Regions from separate parts of the Marinobacter halotolerans genome, predicted to be linked through region 2. Evidence: predicted binding sites of a transcription regulator. Region 2 holds the regulator's gene; the other holds the start of a gene.
What was found. Region 2 encodes FliA, which starts transcription of late flagellar genes. Its sites were predicted from a motif close to CTAAAGTTTNNNNNNNNNNNGCCGNTAA; they were not measured.
Positions count from the first base shown of each region.

Region 1 (5,466 bases), on a different contig from region 2:
AGTAACCAAGGTCACCTCAGGCTGTTAAAAACCCGGTTCTTCCCTATTTGAATCGCACAACCAGCTCATGCAGATCGCTGGCGATGCGGTCCATCTGTTTCGAGCTTTCCGTGGACTCTTCACCCTTGGCCAGATTTTCCGAGGCCAGGGTTGAGATCTGCTCAACCTGTTCGTTGATCTGATCCGCCACCTGGGCCTGCTCTTCCACGGAGGCGGCCATCTGTGTTGCCATTTCGGCGATGACGTTGACCGACTCGGCGATTTCGCTGAGGGTTCTTTCGGCTTCCAGCATTTTCTCCAGACCACTGTCCGCCGCCGTATTGCCCTCTTTCGCAATCTTCACCGAGTTGGAGGCACGGGACTGCAGGGTATCGATAATGCCGTGGATTTCTTTGGTGGAATCCTGGGTCCGGCGGGCAAGGTTGCGCACTTCATCGGCCACCACCGCAAATCCGCGGCCGTGTTCACCGGCGCGCGCGGCTTCGATAGCCGCATTCAGAGCCAGCAGGTTGGTCTGTTCGGCGATTTCTTCAATGATCTTGGCGGCACCCGCAATCTTGCCGGTTTCCGACGCCAGCTCCTGAACCGACTCACTGATGCTGTGCACCGTAGACTTCAGATTCTCGATCGCGCCACGGGTAGCAGCCACCACTGTCGAACCCTGGGTCGCGAATTCGCGTGCACCGTCCGCCTTCGATGCGGTTTCCTGGACGTTGGAGGAAACCTCCGCAATCGTCTGGGACATCTCGTGAACAGCAGCGGCGACCTGCTCGGTTTCACCCTGCTGTTTGCGGAGCGTCTGCTGGGCCTCGTACATCACTTCGAGCCCGTGCATCGCACCGGTCTTGGCCTTGTTTGCGGAATCCTCAAGGCGGGTCAGCACCGCATCCAGGTGGGCCTGCTGGGCGCGGACAGCCACCTTGATTCGCCCCAACGGCAAATCGTCATCGGTATAGCTCAGAGCCGCCAGGTCGTCGGTAAAAGACTTTTCCATTAATGCCGTTACCGAACGCAGAAGCTGCCGCTTGGACAGGTTCATCCAGATTGCATAGGCGACCACTCCCACCGATAACACAAGCTCCGACGCGAGCCGATAGTCAGAATAGAAAAGCAGGGCCACGGCGCTGAATACAGCCGCCAGAAAAATAACACTGGGGCTCAGCCTTTTCCAGAAAGGCAAGCCGCTTTTACCGCTACGGATCTTTGCGTAGAGCTTTTCGGCCCGCTCCACATCCTCGCGGTTCGGACAGGACCTTACCGATTCATAGCCCACCACACTGCCGTTCTCTGTAACCGGAGTGACATAAGCGCTGACCCAGTAAAAATCGCCGTTTTTGCGTCGGTTCTTGACCAGGCCCATCCACGGTCGCCCGGACTTAAGATAAGACCACATCTTTTCATAGGCTTCCGGCGGCATGTCCGGATGACGAATAATGTTATGTGGCTGCCCGATCAGCTCTTCCCGGGTAAAGCCGCTTACTGCAACGAAGTCGTCGTTACAGTGTTGAATCTTGCCTTTCAGATCAGTCGATGAGATCAATTTCTGGGATTCAGGGAACTTCAGCTCTACATCTGTTACGGGAAGGTTTTTACGCATTGAACAAATCCTTTATATGAACAATCTTATTATTCGATTCAGCAAGTACTCTTATCATCGGCCGAGAGACGAAAGCTTTTAACTTTATTTGTCATTTTTCGTATCCGAACTGGCCCATGAGTTACCTTCCCCTCGCTGCAAAAAGTGCGGTACTTTGTCTAAAACTCATACAACAACACAGCAGGGAATACCCCTATGAAAATCCGCGCAGCCGTTCTGCAAACCATCGGCGCCGAGCGCCCTTACACAGACACCCGCCCTCTCTCAATCGAGACACTCGACCTGGAGCCGCCAGGTGATCGCGAGGTGCTGGTGCAGATCAAAGCTGCGGGGCTGTGCCATTCCGATCTTTCAGTCATTGACGGCAACCGCCCCCGGCCGGTGCCCATGGCCCTGGGCCATGAGGCGGCGGGTGTGGTCAAAACCGTTGGCGCGGGCGTCCACGATCTGGCGCCGGGCGATCATGTGGTCACCGTGTTTGTGCCCAGCTGTGGCCACTGCGCTCCCTGCGCCGAAGGCCGGCCGGCATTGTGTGAACCGGCGGCGGTGGCCAACAACGCCGGCACCCTGATCGAAGGGGGATACCGACTGCACCGTTCCGACGGCACGCCCATCAACCATCACCTGGGCGTGTCCGCCTTTGCCGACCACGCCGTGGTATCCCGGGATTCACTGGTCAAAATCGACAAGTCACTGCCCTTTGAACACGCAGCGCTATTTGGCTGCGCGGTGCTGACCGGCGTTGGTGCCGCCATCAATTCCGCTAACATCCGCCCCGGGCAAACCGTTGCCGTGATCGGGCTGGGCGGTGTAGGGCTTAACAGCGTGCTGGGTGCGTTGGTCGCTGGCGCCAGTGAAGTCATCGCCGTGGATCTGGACGATGGTAAGCTCGCGACCGCCAAGGCTCTGGGTGCCAGCGTGGGATTCAACCCGTCCGATCCCGATTGCAAGGACCAGATCCGTGCGCTGACTGGCGGTGGGGTGGATTGCGCCATCGAAATGGCCGGTTCGGAGAAAGCCCTGGAACTGGCGTATCAGATCACCCGGCGCGGAGGAATGACCGTAACGGGTGGGCTTGCCCACCCGGACCGCAAGGTGTCGATCCAGCAGGTCAGCCTGGTGGCGGAAGAGCGAACACTGAAAGGCAGTTACGTGGGCAGCTGTGTACCGGTACGCGATGTAGCCCGTTATGTCAGTCTGTTCCGGCAGGGGCGATTGCCGGTGGACAAACTGTTGAGCGACACGCTCACGCTGGACCAGATCAACGAAGGCTTTGAACGTCTGGCCGACGGCAAGGCCATTCGTCAGGTTATTCTTTTCGACAGCAAATAGACCCGGTTTTTATCCATGGAACGATCTGATTTCTCTGTTTTTTACCCCATCACCACCCGCTGGATGGACAACGATATCTACGGTCACGTGAATAACGTGACCTACTATTCCTATTTTGATTCGGTGATTAATCGCTACCTGATCGACGAAGGCGGTCTGGATATTCACCACGCCCCCGCTGTTGGGTTTATGGTCAGCTCAAGCTGCCAGTTCAAAAAGCCGGTGGCCTATCCCGAGGCGCTGGATGCCGGCCTGAAGGTCTGCAGAATCGGCTCGAAGTCGGTCACCTACCAGGTGGCGATTTTCCGGGAAGGCGAGAACGATGCTGCCGCGATAGGGGAGATGGTTCACGTATTCGTAGACCGGGCCAACAATGTGTCAGTACCCATTCCCGGCCCAATCCGTAAGGCGCTTGAAGGCATTCATTCTCAGCCAGGATAACTGTACATTTGTACAGCTATATTCTACGCTTTGTGGCAACAGTCACTCACCGGTGTCACGCCATGAGACCAGAGAGCCAACCTGCGAATTTCGCCACCATAAGACGGCGCTTTGAATTTCGCAGCATTGAAATCGGACGATGGGTATCCGAGCCCGAGAAAGACCGCGCCGCCATCCGTTTCCAGCAGGCCCTGAACGACCTGATGGACGTACTGGGTGGCCCGGAACACCTGATCTCCCTGCGCCAGACCCTGGGGTTGCAATACGGTATCGGTGGTCGGCCGGGCGTGTCGGCCCATTACCTGCCTGGCACCCGGCAGCTCGCGCTGGCCAAAAACGCCGGGGCGGGAAGCCTCGCCCATGAATGGTTCCACGCCTTTGACCATTACATGGGCAGCCGCATGTTCCAGAAATCCGGCAAAGGACTGTTCGCCTCCACCGGCTGGCTGGAAAGCACGCCGCTGAAACCCCACCCACTGAATGGTCTGTTGGCTGATTGCTTCAAGGCGGTGATGCTGAACCAGAATGGCACCGAACCCAGCGAGCTTTTCCGCCAGTCCCGCCAGGCGGATCAAAGCATGGGCGTGCTTTATTACGCCCGGCCGGAGGAGATGTGCGCCCGCGCCTTCGAAGCCTTCGTGGAAGACGCCCGCCCCATGAGTCATTTCCTGGTTCGCGGCAGCCGACAGTCAGACGAAGCCAGGGCCGGGCTCTATCCCCAGGGCGAGCAGCGTTCAGGTATCAACGAAGCGTTCCGGCGTTATTTTCAGGCACTGGGCGGCGCGCTTTACCGGGAACTGGCGGACGCCACCATGTCATCGTAATGATGATAGAAAACGCCGCCCGGCGCGGCAGCGCCCTGCTCGGCCAGTAGCATCACTTCATTAACCATGGCACTGGCCACGTGCGCCGCATCAATACCCCGATACCGCTTTAAGGGTCCTTGCAGCAGGCAGTTGACCGCGGGCATGGCCTTGATCCCAAGATTTTCGGCCAGCCGCTGCTCGGCCCTTTCAGTCATTAGCAGCCCAGGCTGATAGATGGACAGCCGGGGGTAATTCAGCGTTTTCAGCGCGTCTTCCAGCTCGCCTTTCACGCGGTTGTAGAAAACCGGCGATGACGAAGATGCCCCCACGGCGGACATCAACAGAAAAGCGTTGACCCCCTGCTGCCGGCCCAGCTCCGCCGCTTTCAGCGGAATACCACCGTCAATCTGGCGGAATCGCTCCCGAGAACCGGCCTTTTTGATGGTCGAACCCAGGCAACAGATAATGGCGTCTACCGCGAACAGGTCCTGGTGTTGCTCCAGATGATCAAAATCCACCAGTGCCTCTGCCAGCTTTGGATGGCTGATACCGGTTTCCCGGCGAACCGGCGCCACCACGCAGGAGACCTGCTCACAAGCCAGTAATTTATCCATTACCATGCCGCCGGTCAGGCCGGTGGCACCCAGTAACAGCACTTTCATTGGTCCACTCCCTGTAACAGTGTTTTCACCCAGTCCAGAACCTCTGGTTTGTGGGCCGCATCCAGCACAAATTCCTGACCCCGGGCGGCGCTTTTCAGCGCGCAGCCCGAAGCCGTCCGTGACCACCGATCCATGTTCTGATGATAGGTCATGGCGTCGGCCACCGACTCCGGATAAAAGCAGGCGGGCAACCGCCATTCGGTTGTGGTTCTGGCCTGCGACGCGGTCAACCGGTGTTTAGACGTCATCTGATCAAAGATCCCGGCACCGCTGCAACCGATCTTTTCTCCTGCCAGCTCAAGCTGGTCGCTAGCCACATAAAGCGTGTTGGCAGAATCTGCTTCGCCGTGAAAATGCGGATGATAGCCGGCCCAGGGCAACTGACCGTCGGCCAACTGATCAATGGCGTGGACCTCGCCAATCTGCAGCCAGCCCCAGAGACCATGGAAGGGTTTTGAATCCCGACGGAAGCGCCAGCGGCCCCGCTGTTTCTCTACCGCCTGGAACAGACCAAAAAACAGAAACAGGTCACCCTCACCAACGCCCTGTTTTTTCAGATGGCCCTGCGCACTGCCGGACTGCCCCAGGCAGGGCCGCCAGCCCGGGGCACGAGGCAATGAATCGGCAA
Region 1 covers NZ_VMHP01000001.1:1,989,542-1,995,007, reverse strand. Annotated here, with positions in the region: gene FPL19_RS09185 (prepilin-type N-terminal cleavage/methylation domain-containing protein) at 1-28, shown strand, start outside; gene FPL19_RS09180 (methyl-accepting chemotaxis protein) at 44-1,597, opposite strand; gene FPL19_RS09175 (zinc-dependent alcohol dehydrogenase family protein) at 1,793-2,929, shown strand; gene FPL19_RS09170 (acyl-CoA thioesterase) at 2,945-3,370, shown strand; gene FPL19_RS09165 (CLCA_X family protein) at 3,433-4,194, shown strand; gene FPL19_RS09160 (NAD-dependent epimerase/dehydratase family protein) at 4,158-4,838, opposite strand; gene FPL19_RS09155 (Nmad3 family putative nucleotide modification protein) at 4,835-5,466, opposite strand, start outside.
Region 1: the regulator FliA is predicted to act here: its motif matches at 1,652-1,679, upstream of FPL19_RS09180 (methyl-accepting chemotaxis protein).

Region 2 (5,466 bases):
AGGCTCTCGAATTCATCGTCGGAAATTTCATCCCCGTCCGAGCTGTTGCTGGCGGTTTCCTTTTTCTCGTCTTCCAGCGCGTCAAGAAGCTGCTCGAATTCGTCGTCGGTGATGTCTCCGCCGTCTTCGCTTTCGCCATCATCCTGCTCCGCGGCTGACGCAGCGTCGGAAGGCCCGGCTTTGGCTTCGTCTTCGCTGGCGGGCACGGCAAGCCGATCCAGAGCCTTGATCAGCTCTTCCGGTGCCGGGGTGGGTTCTTCCTGTTGCCGCACCTGCTCGAACATTGAATTGACGTGGTCCAGTGCTTCAAGCACCACGTCCATCAGGTCCGAATCCACTTTGCGCTTGTGGTTCCTGAGAGTGTCAAACACGTTTTCCGCTGAATGACAGCAGTTCACCAGCGCGTCAAGCTGAAGAAAGCCGGCCCCGCCTTTGACGGTATGGAAGCCGCGAAAGATGGCGTTCAGCAAATCACTGTCGTCAGGGCGGCGCTCAAGCTCTACCAGCTCTTCCGACAGTTTCTCGAGAATCTCGCCGGCTTCGACCAGGAAGTCCTGCAGAATCTCTTCATCAGCATCCAACGCCATGCGCTATCCTCTTACTCAAAAACCAAGGCTGGACAGTAGATCGTCTACGTCGTCCTGCCCAGACATTACGTCTTCCCGCTCGTCCGCTTTGATCTGCGGGCCAACGCCCTTCTCGGCCGATTCCGGCTCACGTTGATCTGGACCGGGTTCGTAAACCGTCCCGGTTATCTGGTCAACGTGGCTGGCCATTACCACCAGGCTCAGCAAGTGCTCTTCCACCTCTTTTACCAGCGCCGTTACCTTTTGAATAACCTGGCCGGTGAGGTCCTGGAAGTCCTGGGCCAGCAGTATTTCCGACAGGTTGTCATAGGTGGCGCTGGCGTCGACATTCAGGGTTACAAAAAAACTGTCGATCCGTTTGTACAGGGCCCGGAATTCCGCCGGCTTCATTTCCCGGCGGCGCAATCGCTGCCACTCATCCCGTAATTCCGCCGCCTCATCGCGCATGGCACTGGCCCTGGGCATCGCATCTTCCACCAGGTCCATGGTGCGATTCGCCGCTTTGCTGGTCATCTGCACCACGTATTCAAGCCGGTCAGACGCGTCAGTCATTTTGGACAGCGCCTCAGACTGCTCGGCATTGCGCGGGTCAATCTGGAAATTCCGTATGGCCTCGTGCAGGCTCCGGGTCAGCCGGCCCACTTCGCGGTAAAGGCTCTGATCCCTAACCTCGGTCAGATCGTTAATCACCGTCATGGCGGCGGTATAATCACCTGCGTTTACCTGTTCGAGCAGTTGTTCAGCCTGGCTTTGAAGTTTTGCCTTGGCCTCCGGCTCCAGCCCCTGACCGTCCGTCTCTTGCTTGCTCATAGAGCCATCCGACCTCTGGTTACTGGATCCGTTCGAAGATCTTCTCGATCTTTTCCTTCAGAACGGCTGCGGTGAACGGTTTTACCACGTAACCATTCACACCGGCCTGCGCCGCCGCCACGATCTGATCACGCTTGGCTTCCGCAGTTACCATCAACACGGGCAGAGTCTTCAGGTCATCATCAGCCCGGACCTCTTTAAGAAGGTCCAGCCCTGACATGCCGGGCATGTTCCAGTCCGTCACCAGAAAGTCATACTTGCCGCTTCGAAGCATCGGCAGAGCTGTGTTGCCATCATCTGCCTCATCGGTGTTACTAAAACCGAGATCTCTCAGCAGATTTTTGATGATCCGTCGCATGGTTGAGAAATCATCCACGATCAGGATTTTCATGTTTTTGTCCAATGGGACCTCCAGTTAGCAATGCCCGGAATTCATATTCGGCGGTTGGCCGACAGTCTAGCAGGCCACGGTTTATGAAAGCCGCTACTTTATGTAAAGCATTATTTCTGATGCCAGTCTGCGAGCCGCCCGCGCAAGCGTAACGCCGCCTGGCTGTGGATCTGGCTGACGCGGCTTTCGCTTACACCGAGTACCGCACCAATTTCTTTAAGGTTGAGCTCTTCCTGGTAATACAGGCTCAACACCAGTTTCTCGCGTTCAGGCAGATCATCAATCGCGCCCGCCAGGCTGGATTTGAATTTCGCCGAAGCCAGACCTTCAAGCGGGTTATCGCCCACGTTCTGTTCGTCTATCGGCAGGTCGCCGGATTCATTGAGCTCATCAAGACTAAAAAGTCGTCCGCTGTTGGCATCACTCAGCCCGGCGTAATAGTCATTAATATCAAGCCCCATCTCTTCCGCCACTTCCCAGTCCTGGGCTTCGCGACCTAGACGGTCCTCGACAACCTTGATGGCACTGGAAATACGGCGGGCATTACGGTGGACCGAACGGGGAACCCAGTCGCCTTTGCGGATCTCGTCCACCATGGCACCACGGATGCGAATGCCGGCGTAGGTCTCAAAGGTGGCGCCCTTGGTAGACGTATATCGCTGGGAGGCTTCCAGCAGACCCATCATGCCGGCCTGCATCAGATCTTCCAGTTGAACCGAGGGAGGCAGACGGGCCATCAGGTGAAGGGCAATTTTCTTGACCAGAGGTGCGTGCTCCTCAACAAGCGCTGAAGGGCCGCCGTTTCCGGTTCTCTTGTAGATTCCAAGTTCTTTCGCCAATGTCATGTATCCAGTTACTCGGTGACAGGACCAAAATCAGACTTCGACGAGCCGCTCCACAAAGAATTCCAGATGGCCTCTCGGGGAGGACGGTAGCGGCCAGTGGTCAACCTTCTCGGCAAGCGCCTTGATCGCCAGTGATGCCTTGGCCCGGGGGTAGGCATCCAGAACCGCTTTTTGCCGCTGGACGGCTTTCTTGACCGCTTCGTCATAGGGCACCATACCAACATATTGTAGCGCTACATCAAGGAACCGCTCGGTCACGCGGGTCAGTTTCTCGAACAGGTGGCGCCCTTCCTGTTCGTTGCGAACCTGATTGGCCAGAATTCGGAAACGGTTGGTGCCGTAATCGCGGTTCATCAGCTTGATGAGTGCGTAAGCATCGGTAATCGAGGTGGGTTCGTCACAGACCACCAGCAGCAGCTCCTGGGAGGCTCGAAGGAAGCTCACAACGGATTCGGAAATGCCGGCGGCGGTGTCGACAATCAACACATCAATCTGGTCACCAAGCTCACTGAAGGCATTGATCAGCCCTGCGTGTTCAAGGGTGGACAGCTGGGTCATTCGCTGGGTACCGGACGAAGCCGGCACGATCTTGATGCCGCCGGGGCCGTTGACCAGAACGTCGCGCAGATCGCACTCACCGGAAATAACGTCCTGGATATTGCGGTTGGCGGTAATACCGAGCAGGACATCAATGTTGGCAAGACCCAGGTCCGCGTCCAGCAGCACCACCCGCCGCCCCATCTGGGACAGCGCAATACCCAGGTTGACTGATACGTTGCTTTTGCCAACGCCCCCTTTGCCGCCTGTTACCGCAATTACCTGAACCGGGTGTGGTCTGCTCATACTGACTCTGGTCTCTTGCCTCTGAAAAGCGAGGTCACTGTTTTGTAATTAGAATACTGTTTGCGTATCGCTGTTCCTAAACTGCGACCGGGGCCTGCTGCTGAAGTTTCTTCAGCCTTTCCACGGCCATGCGCACCAGGGGAACCGCCTGTGCATGGTGAAGGTCTTCCGGGATTTTCTGTCCGTCAGTGTAGTACGCCACGGGCAGACCAGTCTCCATGACGAATCCCAGAGCCTCTCCCAGAGTAAGCGCCTCATCGGTTTTGGTCACCACGCAACCTGCAAGATTTGCCATCTTATAGCAATGCCAGACCGATTTCATAATCCGCGGCTGACTGGTGGCCGATGCAACCAGATGGGTCTTGATCTGGTGGTGACTGCGAGCCAGTTCATTGAGCTGTTCCTCGTAGCCTTTGTCCGAGCTGGTCAGTCCTGCGGTATCAATCAGAACCAGGTGCCGGTCCGACAGCTCGTCCAGAATATCATCCAGTGAATGGCGTTCATCAACCACCCGCACCGGTACATTAAGGATGCGGCCAAATACAAAAAGCTGTTCATGGGCCGCCACCCGGTAGCGATCAGTGGTCACCAGCGCCAGCGATTCGGGGCCATGGCGCAGCACATAGTGGGCAGCAAGCTTACCGATGGTGGTGGTCTTGCCAGAGCCAGTAGGGCCGACCAGCGCGTAAACACCCCCTTCGCTGGCCCACTCGCCGCGGGACGTTTTCAGGCCGGCCGCCAGAAGTTTCAGGCTCTGTTTCCAGCCGTCTTCCAGTCTGCCTTCACGGTGACGCCGGGCCAGACTGCCCGACAGTTCAGCCGCCAGACCAAATTCCTGAAGCCGTTCGGAAAGACGCTGCTGAACCGCGCTGATAGCGGGTTTTTCTGCGGCGGCGTCCGGCCTGCTGCCATTACGACGGGCGCTGTCACCCTGCCCCTGGCGCTGGGCACTCATCATATCCCTGAGCGAGCTAATTTCGGCGCGCATCTGGGCCAGCTCGCCTGAGTAGCGGTCATCAGCGAAGTCACTGCCGGAGTCAGCATTCGATTCGGGGTAAGCCCTGGCGAATTCATCGGTGGGTGCCGGCTTCTGCTTTTCTGCTCTGCCCTGCTCCGACTGGCCGTCGCGGACTTCGCGGATGCGATCACGGGATCGGTTCAGCTCGGCTTCCAGTTTACGGTGCTGTTCTGCCTGCAACTCGGCCAGACGTGACCCATTGGTGGCATCTTTGGCCGCATCGCCAAGGCGTTGACGCGCCATATTTTCGTCGTAGTCCAGGGCAGTGACGATTTCGACGCCGCCATCCACCCTTCGGTTGGAGAGAATCACCGCGTCTTCCCCCATCTGGTCACGGACCTGGCGAAGCGCCTCCGACATGCTCTGGGCAAAAAACCGTTTTACTTTCATGATGAACCTTCCTCCAGGGCCTCCGATGTTTCTAGCCGGCCGCTACGTGAACCGTCGTCATTACTGGCCGACGGACGCCACAATTGTTATCTGCTTGTTATCCGGCACTTCCTGATAGGACAGGACATGCAGGCGCTCGACACCGTAGCTGGCAAACCGTGCCAGAACCGGCCTGAGAGGGCCGGAAACCAGCAGGATAGCGGGCTTGCCCAGCATCTCCTGCCGCTGAACGCTTTCTCTGAGAGATCGTTGCAGCTTCTCGACCATATTGGGCTCCAACACCAGCCCGATATCATCCTGACCGCCGGATTGTTGACTCTGCTGAACGCTCTTGAGCAATAACTGTTCCAGATCCGGATCCAGGGTAATCACCGGAATCTCGCTTTCGTTGCCGCAAATGCTCTGGATGATCATCCGGCGCAGTGCCTGGCGAGCCATGGTGGTCAAAACTTTAGGGTCCTGGCTGCGGGGATGCACATTGACGATGGCTTCAGCAATCGAACGCATATCCCTTATCGGCACTTCTTCCTTCAGCAGGTTCTGAAGCACCTTCAGCAGGACGCTGATAGACACGGCGGTGGG
Region 2 covers NZ_VMHP01000002.1:431,612-437,077, reverse strand. Annotated here, with positions in the region: gene FPL19_RS12330 (chemotaxis protein CheA) at 1-587, opposite strand, end outside; gene FPL19_RS12325 (protein phosphatase CheZ) at 603-1,397, opposite strand; gene cheY (chemotaxis response regulator CheY) at 1,417-1,800, opposite strand; gene FPL19_RS12315 (RNA polymerase sigma factor FliA) at 1,899-2,633, opposite strand; gene FPL19_RS12310 (MinD/ParA family protein) at 2,664-3,476, opposite strand; gene flhF (flagellar biosynthesis protein FlhF) at 3,553-4,884, opposite strand; gene flhA (flagellar biosynthesis protein FlhA) at 4,945-5,466, opposite strand, start outside.